2 regions of the Kitasatospora sp. NPDC049285 genome follow, and region 2 is predicted to be linked to the other one. Evidence: riboswitches for the same ligand, from Rfam matches in the RefSeq annotation. Region 2 holds a riboswitch; the other holds the start of a gene.

Region 1 (4,189 bases), on a different contig from region 2:
CGGCCCGGTCGGCGTAGAGCAGCACGGTCAGTGCGGTGGTGAGCGCCTCGTTGTCGCGCCCGCCCGGGCGGGCGTCGCGCAGCACGGCCTCGGCCCGGACCACCGCCTGCTCCGGGCCGGTGGTGCCCTGGAGCAGCGCGGTCAGCAGCCGCATCCCGCCGGCCGGGTCGTCCGGCCCGGGTGCGGCGGCCGGCTGCAACGTCGGGTACCAGTACCGCAGCCAGGTGCGCAGGTTCTCGCCCGCGCCGGCGCGCCCGGGTTCGGCCTCGAACCGCTCCAGCTCGGCGAGCCCCTGTTCGGGCCGCCCCTGCCAGAACAGGTGCCGGATCTCCTTGAGCCGCCGCCCGGTTCCGTCCTCGCCGAGCACCTCGGTGCCCGGCAGCGACGGCACGCAGCGGAAGGCCACCGTCTTGGCGTCGGTTCCGACGACCACCGCCGCGGACCCGCCGGTACGCCTCGGCTCCTCCGGGGCGGCGGGCGCGGCGGACCCCTTCGGCGGGGCGCTCGCGAGGTGCACGGCCCGCCCGGCGTCCGGATCGGGCCGGGCCGACCCGTCCGACGCGTGCCCGGTGGACGGCTGCGACGCCGACGGCTGCGGGACGGACGGCTGCGGGACGGCCCACGGGGGACGCCGGTGGCCTTCGGCGACCCGGAGGTGGGTGTCGACGGCGGCCGGTTCGACGCCGGCGTCGCGCAGCAGGCGGGCGGCCCGCTCGTGCAGCGCCGCCTGGTCCTCGGGGCGCATCGCGGCGAGCAGGTCGCCCGCCGCGCTCGGGTGGCGGAAGCCGCCGTCCTGGAACAGCCCGGCGGCGTGCAGCAGGTAGAGCGCCCGCGGGAGGGCCTCGGCGGGCAGCAGCAGCAGGTCGGCGAGGAGCGCGGGGGTGGCGGCCGGGCCGAGGACGGCCACGCCGCGGGCGTAGCGCAGCGCCAGCGGGTCGATGCGGTGCAGGCAGTGCATCAGGCCGCGGCGGTAGCCCTCGCCGACGGCGAGCTCGGCCGGTGCTCCGGCTCGCTGGTGGTCGTCCATCAGGGCGTGCAGCAGCAGCGGGTTGCCGCCGGTGAGGCGGTGCGCATCGTCGGCGGCGGCTGCGGCGGGCCCGAAGCGGTCGCGGAACAGGGCGGCGGTCGGGCCGGGCGGCAGGACGTCCAGCCGGACCTGCCGGTAGTGCGGCTGCCGGGCGAGTTCGACCTCGAAGAACGGGTTCGGGGGCGTCATGGTCTCGCGCGAGCTGAGGACGGTCAGGACACCGGCGCTGCGGGTGCGGCGGACCAGGTAGAGCAGGAACTCCAGCGACTGCGGGTCGGCGTCCTGCCGGTCGTCGACCGCGATCACCACGGGGGCGCGCTCGGTGAGGCCGCGGACCAGGCCGAACAGGCCCTCCAGGGTGAGCTGGCCGAGTCGGCGCTGCAGTCCGTCGGCGGGCTGGTGGCGGCGGGCCGCCTCCGCGGTGCCCTGGGCGAGGAGGATCTCGGCGGCGGCGGCCTCCTGCGGGTCGAGCGGCGCGCTCTGCAGCAGTTGCCGGGCCAGGCCCAGCGGGAAGTCGTGCTCCAGCGGCGATCCGGTGCCCAGCAGCACGGTGGCGCCGCGGTCGGCGGCCACGTCGGCGAAGGCGTAGAGGAGTTCGCTGCGGCCGCTGCCCACCGATCCGTGCAGCGCGATGACGGACCCGGTGCCCGTCTCGCACCGGTGGAGCGCTTCGGACAGCTGCCGGTACTCGGCCTCCCGGCCGGCCGGCAGTGCTCGCGGAAGGTCACGCGCGGTCCGCGTGGGGACGATGGACATCCGTACTCCTGAAACAGGGCGCGCGGAAGTTCGGCCGGACGGCGCGCCTCCTCACGCGGAGTTCGTGATCGGGAATCGTCTGGCCGGCCGGGGCCCGAGGTCAGGGCCGCCGGCCGGCCGCCGTCAGCGACAGAGGGAGCTGGCCCGCCGGAGCAGGTCGATGTCGAGCCGCGCCACCAGCCGAAGGTCGGCGGAGCGACGCCCGGCTACCCCCTGGCTCACGGCCTTCTCCATCCCCGCCCGATCCGGGCAAACCGTCCTGCGCTTGCGGCACGATGCCGTGCCGCCTGGCTTATCCCCGGGGCACCCCACCGCAGTGTGGGGGTTGCCGGTCAGTCGGCCGGGGCCTTGGGACTGACACTCTTCGCCGGTGGTGATTCTAGGAACGCCGTTCTGAAGGCGTCAATCGGATCCGGCGTCGTCTGCGTCACCCCGCCGCGCGTGCTGATGCCCAGTCAACCCGCCAGCCGGACCGGCACGTCGGCGTCCGCGGTGCGGTGCGGCGCCGGGTCGGGCAGCGCCGCGGGCGGGTCGACGTGGCGGGCGAAGGCGGGGTGGGCGGCCAGTCCGCGGGTGTAGCCCCAGGTACGGGGGTGGTCGGCGACCTGCTGCGCGGCGGCGCTCCCGAGGCCGCGGAGGTGGACGGTGTCCAGCTGGTGCAAGGCTGCCCAGAGCCGGACGTCGGCCAGGGTGAGCGGCCCGTCGAGCAGCCCGCGGCCCTCGGCCAGCCGGCGTTCGACCGTGTCCAGACTGTGCAACAGGGTGCGCAGCGCCGCCGCGCGGACGGCCGGGTCGGCGGCGGTGGCGGCCTGCCCGGCGGCCGACTCGATGCCCCGGGCGGACAGCCGGTCGATCGCGGCGACGGCGGTCTCTGTGCCGGCCGGCAGCAGGTCGGCGCCGGTCCGGTCGAAGCGGCGCGCCAGGTCGCAGGCGATGGCGTACGGGTCGGTGCTGACGATGCGTCCGGTCCAGCCGTCGCTGAGCGCCGGGGGTCGGGCCGGTCCGGGGTGCCGGTGCGCGCCGGCCTCGTACAGCGGCCGCAGCGCGCGGTAGCCGCCGTCGGGGGCGTCGGGCAGGTCCGGGAGGATGTCGGTGGGGAGGATCTCGTCGAGGCCGAGCAGGGCGTGGGTGACGGCGAGCCACCGACAGGGCGGGTCGGTGCGCACCAGGTGGAGCCGGTAGCGGTGCGGGACGGCGGGGTAGCCGCTGTCGGCGTCGCGGCCGATCCGGCTGCGGAAGGCGGGCACGGCGGAGGGGAACGGCACGGGCATGTGGGTCTCCCGGACAGGGCTGCGCGGGCACGCGGACGGGGCGTGCCGCGGCGGGGCGGGGCAGGGTTGGGTGAAGGGAACTCGACGTGGACGGGCCGGAGCTGACGATGCGTCAGTCGCGGGGCGGCCGTGCCATGCTGCTGCAGACCCGCAGCAGGTCGATGTGCAGTCGGCAGGTCAGCACGGGGAGCAGGCGGACGGCGTGCGCCACGCCCTCGACGAACCGCTCCGTGTGCCGCACGTGACCCCCGAAGGTGCTTGGATTCCCGCCCGGAGTGTCACCCCGGCCCGGCCCGCCGTCAAGAGCCCGCGCCGCACCCGCCGCCGCATCGAGACCTGACTCCCTTCAGCGGCAGGCCACTTGACGGTCCCTCGAAACCTCGAGCGGTCGGCTCATCCGGACGGCGGCACGTACCACTGCTGGGAGGTGTTGCCCGGGGTGCAGGTCTGCATGGTGGCGGGCTTCCCGGTGCCGTTGTCGGTGAGGCACTGCCGGCCCATGTAGTTGCTGGTGGTGATCTTCGTGCCGGCCGACGCCGCGGCGATGCCGAAGTCGGTGACCGTCAGCCCGCCGTCGCGGCGCAGCATCAGGTTCGACGGCTTCAGGTCGCGGTGGACGATGTCCTGCAGGTGCGCGGCGTTCAGCGCGTCGAGCGCCTCCGCGAGCAGCCCGAGCGCCCGGGCGGGAACCAGCGGGCCCTCCGCGGCCAGCACCTGGTGCAGCGGCCGGCCGTCGATGAACTCCATGACGATGTACGCCGGTTGGTCGGCGCGGTCGGCGTCGGCGGCGCTCTCGTCGGGCTCGGAGTAGTCGAAGACGCGCACGATTCCGGGGTGCTTGAGGGTGGCCAGCACGCGCGCCTCGCGCCGGAACCGCTCGGTGAAGCTGTGCTCGGCCGGCAGGCCCGGCTGCATGATCTTCACCGCGACCTGGCGCTTCAGCACGCCGTCCTCGGCGCGCCAGACCTCGCCCGTGCCGCCGCTGCCCACCCGCTCGGCGAGCGTGTAGCGCCCGCCGAGCACGGTCCCCCGACCACGCATCCCGCCCCCTCAGCACTGACCTGTCCCCGACAGGCCGTCAACTCGCGGGCCAGTCTGCCAGATCACGAACCGCCCGCCCCCGTCCGCGGGCACC
Region 2 (4,189 bases):
TCCTGGTCGGCTACCTCGCCATCGGCTACCTGGCGACCTACGGCTACGCGGTGGCCGAGGCGCACACCCCCGACGCCATGCGCGCGCTGGTCGGCGCCTCCGGCGCGATCGCCGGGGTGCTCGGCGCGTACCTGCGGCTCTATCCGAAGGCCCGGGTGACCACCCTGGTGCCGATCCTGCTCTTCCTGCCGCTGCGCTTCCCCGCCTGGCTGGTGCTCGGCCTGTGGTTCGCCCTGCAGTGGTGGTCCGTCAGTTCCGGCGGCACCGGGGTCGCCTACCTGGTCCACGTGATCGGATTCGCCACCGGCTGGCTGTTCGCCTGGGCCGCCCGTCCGGCGGGGGATACCCTGGGCGCACCTTCTCGAACAGGAGTTGCTCAGTGATCACCGCGATCGTCCTCATCAACACCAGCGTCGACCGGATCCCCGAAATCGCCGAGGCGATCGCCGCCATCGAGGGCGTCACCGAGGTCTACTCCGTGACCGGCACCTACAACCTGATCGCCATGGTCCGGGTACGCGGCCACGAGGACCTGGCCGAGGTGATCCCCGGCCGTCTGAACAAGATCCCCGGCGTGATCGACACCGAGACCCACATCGCCTTCCGCACCTACTCCCAGCACGACCTGGAGGCGGCCTTCTCGCTCGGCCTGGACGAGTAGCGGCCGCCTCCCCGGGCGGGCTCAGCGCTGGCGGCCCCGGTCGATCTCCGCGGCCGCCACGCAGCGCCCGCCCTCGTTGCGGTAGCTCCACTTCGCGCCGTCGGTGACCAGCTCCCGAACGGCCGTCAGGAACCGCTCCAGGTGCTCCTCCGGGGTGCCCGCGCCGAAGCTCACCCGGATCGCGTTCAGGCTGCGCTCCCCCGGCAGCGAGGGCTCCGGCGCGCCGCACTCGCTCGGCGCGGCCTCCTCGCCCCCGAGCAGGGTGCGCACCAGCGGGTGCGCGCAGAACAGCCCGTCCCGCACCCCGATCCCGTACTCGGCGGAGAGCGCCGCCGAGAAGTGCGAGCTGTTCCAGCCCTGCACCACGAAGGACACCACGCCGACCCGGTCCGCCTCGGCGCCGAACAGGCTGAGCACCCGCACCTCGGGGATCGCGGCCAGACCCGCCGTCAGCTTCGCCACCAGCGCCCGCTCGCGGGCCTCCAGCGCGTCGAACCCCGCCTCGGTCAGCGCCCGGCAGGCCGAGGCCACCGCGTACGCCCCGATCACGTTCGGCGAGCCCGCCTCGTGCCGCGCCGGGCCGGTGTGCCACTCGACCGCCACCGAGCCGTCCAGCTCCCGCGCCACCGTCCGGCTCGCCCCGCCGCCGGCCAGGTACGGCTCCGCCGCGTCCAGCCAGTCGGAGCGGCCCGCCAGCACGCCGGCGCCGAACGGCGCGTACAGCTTGTGCCCGGAGAACGCCACCCAGTCGACGTCCAACTCCCGCACCGAGAGCCGGTGGTGCGGCGCCAGCTGGGCCGCGTCCAGCACCACCCGGGCGCCGTACCGGTGGGCGACCTCGGTCAGCTCGCGCACCGGCCACAGCTCGCCGGTGACGTTCGACGCCCCGGTCACGCAGAACAGCTTCGGCCCGTCCGCCGCGCCCAGCAGCGCCTCCTCCAGCGCCGCCACCGCCTCCGCGTGCGAGCGCGGCGCCCGCAGGTAACGCACCGTCAGGCCCTCCCGCCGCCAGGGCAGCAGCGAGGCGTGGTGCTCCGTCTCGAACGCGAACACCTCGGTCCCGGCCGGCACCGCGCCCGCCAGCAGGTTCAGCGAGTCGGTGGTCGCCCGGGTGAACACCACCTGGTCGCCGTCCCGCAGCTCCAGGAACTCCGCCACCGTCCGCCGGCTCTGCTCGAACAGGTCGGTCGACAGCTGCGACAGGTACCCGGCCCCGCGGTGCACCGAACCGTAGTACGGCGCGTACGCCGCCACGTCGTCCCAGACCCGCTGCAGGGCCGGCGCGCTCGCCGCGTAGTCCAGCGCCGCGTAGGTGACCTTCGCCCCCGACGCCAGCGGAACCTCGACGTCATGCCCCAGCACGGCCAGCGGCGCACAGATCTCGGTGGTCACGGACATGGATGCACTCCTCCACGGGGTGAGGACCCCGGGGTGCATCGACCGGTGGTCCGCGCTTGCCGCACGGACTGATCGCCGCACGGCCCGGTCCTCACCCAGGGCACCCCGCCACGGACGGAGGGTTGCCGGACAGCAAGCTGGGGCTTGTCGCTGCCACTCATGACCTGCGGTCAGCCTACACGAGGCCTCGATCGTCTCAAGCCCCGTCCACCCCTCGGACAACCTGTGCCCCGTCAGGGGCGCGGGGAACTGCGCGAGCGGCCATGCACCTACCGCCAGGTCGCGCTCCCACGTGCAACTCCCCGCCCACATCGCGACCTTGCTGGTGGGCGCCTTCCGCTTCTCGCAGTTCCCCGAGCCCCTGCATGTCCTCCCTACTGTGTCGCCTCGGCCCACCGCTTCAGCAGCTCCGCCGCCGCCCCCGAATCGATCGCGGCCGCGGCTCGCTCCATCCCCGCCGCCAGCTGCTCGGCCAGCGGCGCATCCCCCAGCTCCAACGCCACCAGCGCGGACGCCGTGTTGAGCAGCACCGCGTCCCGGACCGGCCCGCGTTCGCCCGCCAGCACCCGGCGGGCGACCGCCGCGTTGAACTCGGCGTCGGCCCCGCGCAGCGCCTCGATGCCCACCAGCTCGATGCCCACGTCCCGCGGGTCGAACTGAGTCTCCGTCACCTCGCCGTCGCGCACGATCCACACGTGCGAGGTGGTGGTGATGGTCAGCTCGTCCAGGCCGTCGTCGCCGCGGAACACCAGCGCCGTCGCGCCGCGCCGCGCCAGCACCCCGGCGATCAGGCCGGCCAGCCGGGTGTCGAAGCACCCGATGGCGTGCGAGGTGACCTTGGCCGGGTTGGTCAGCGGGCCGAGGATGTTGAAGACCGTCGGCACCGCCAACTCGCCGCGCGCCTGCGCGGTGTGCCGCATCGAGGGGTGGAACTTCGCCGCGAAGCAGAAGGTCAGCCCGACCTCCTCGGCGACCTCCGCGACCCGGGCCGGCGCCAGGTCCAGGTTGATGCCGAGCCGGCCCAGCACGTCGGAGGAGCCGGAGGCCGAGGACGCGGCCCGGTTCCCGTGCTTGACCACCTTCGCGCCGGCCGCGGCCGCCACGATCGCCGACATGGTGGAGATGTTGACGGTCTTCGCCCGGTCGCCGCCGGTGCCGACGATGTCGACCGCGGGGCCGGGGATCTCGAGCGGCTCGGCGTGCGCGTACATCGTCTCGACCAGACCGGAGATCTCCTCGACGGTCTCGCCCTTGGCGCGCAGCGCGATGGTGAAGCCCGCGACCTGGACCGGGGTGGCCTCGCCGCTCATGATGCGGTCCATCGCCCAGGCGGTGTCGGCCTGGGTGAGGTCGTCGCCCTTCAGCAGCGAGGTCAGCAGGTCGGGCCAGGTGCGGACCACCTGCGCGGGGTCGCTACCGCCGTTCGCAGAGTGCACGTTCACCATGGCCGTCTCCAGCTCTCATCTCGTGTACCGGCGGCCCGCGGGCGGCCGGAAGGGATGGAGTCAGCCTATCGAGGGAGCGGGGACGGCCGCCCTGGGTTGCCGTCCCCTTCTCTCCAGTTGAGACGCCCCGGTGGGGACGGTCAGCGCCCGGCCGGGGTCCGCCGCGCGAGCCGGGCCCGCAGCAGGGTGGCCGACGCGTCGACCAGCGCGACCGGGTCCACCGGGTGGGAGACCGCCGCGTCGGCGCGGCTCCACGCGGCGAGCCAGGAGTCCTGCGGGCGGCCGATCACCACCAGCACCGGCGGGCAGCCGTAGATCTCGTCCTTCAACTGGCGGGTGAGACCGAGCCCGCCGATCGGGACGGCCTCGCCGTCCAGCACGCACAGGTCGATGCCGCCCTTCTCCAGGGCCCGCAGCACCGCGGCGGCGGTGGCGCACTCGAGGTACTCGACCGCGGGGAGGTCCGCGGCGGGCCGGCGGCCGAGCGCGAGGGTCACCTGCTCGCGCGTGTTGCGGTCGTCGCTGTAGACGAGAACGGTGAGCGTCTCGTCGGAATGCTGCGCCATGGCCCCTGCTCCCTGGTGCTCGTCCTCTTATATGTGTCCCCGGCCGAACGGCCCAGTGTGACCCGGGCCACGTCCACTCCGGATGCTACTCCCGCGCACCCCTCCTGAAGAGACCCCGG

The links. Region 2 has a riboswitch for S-adenosylmethionine ahead of AB0K51_RS02655 (aminotransferase class V-fold PLP-dependent enzyme). Riboswitches for the same ligand answer to the same signal wherever they lie in the genome.
Region 1: linked by a shared signal. The riboswitch ahead of AB0K51_RS25740 (AAA family ATPase) and the one ahead of AB0K51_RS02655 (aminotransferase class V-fold PLP-dependent enzyme) in region 2 are both predicted to bind S-adenosylmethionine.

Annotation. Positions count from the first base shown of each region.
Region 1 is NZ_JBFAQR010000048.1:48,124-52,312, reverse strand. It holds gene AB0K51_RS25740 (AAA family ATPase) at 1-1,783, opposite strand, end outside; SAM riboswitch class IV at 2,040-2,152, opposite strand; gene AB0K51_RS25735 (glutathione S-transferase C-terminal domain-containing protein) at 2,239-3,054, opposite strand; gene AB0K51_RS25730 (hypothetical protein) at 3,167-3,295, opposite strand; gene AB0K51_RS25725 (protein kinase) at 3,448-4,095, opposite strand.
Region 2 is NZ_JBFAQR010000002.1:191,306-195,494, reverse strand. It holds gene AB0K51_RS02665 (rhomboid family intramembrane serine protease) at 1-383, shown strand, start outside; gene AB0K51_RS02660 (Lrp/AsnC ligand binding domain-containing protein) at 380-661, shown strand; gene AB0K51_RS02655 (aminotransferase class V-fold PLP-dependent enzyme) at 683-2,059, opposite strand; SAM riboswitch class IV at 2,107-2,224, opposite strand; gene trpD (anthranilate phosphoribosyltransferase) at 2,434-3,504, opposite strand; gene AB0K51_RS02645 (hypothetical protein) at 3,645-4,070, opposite strand.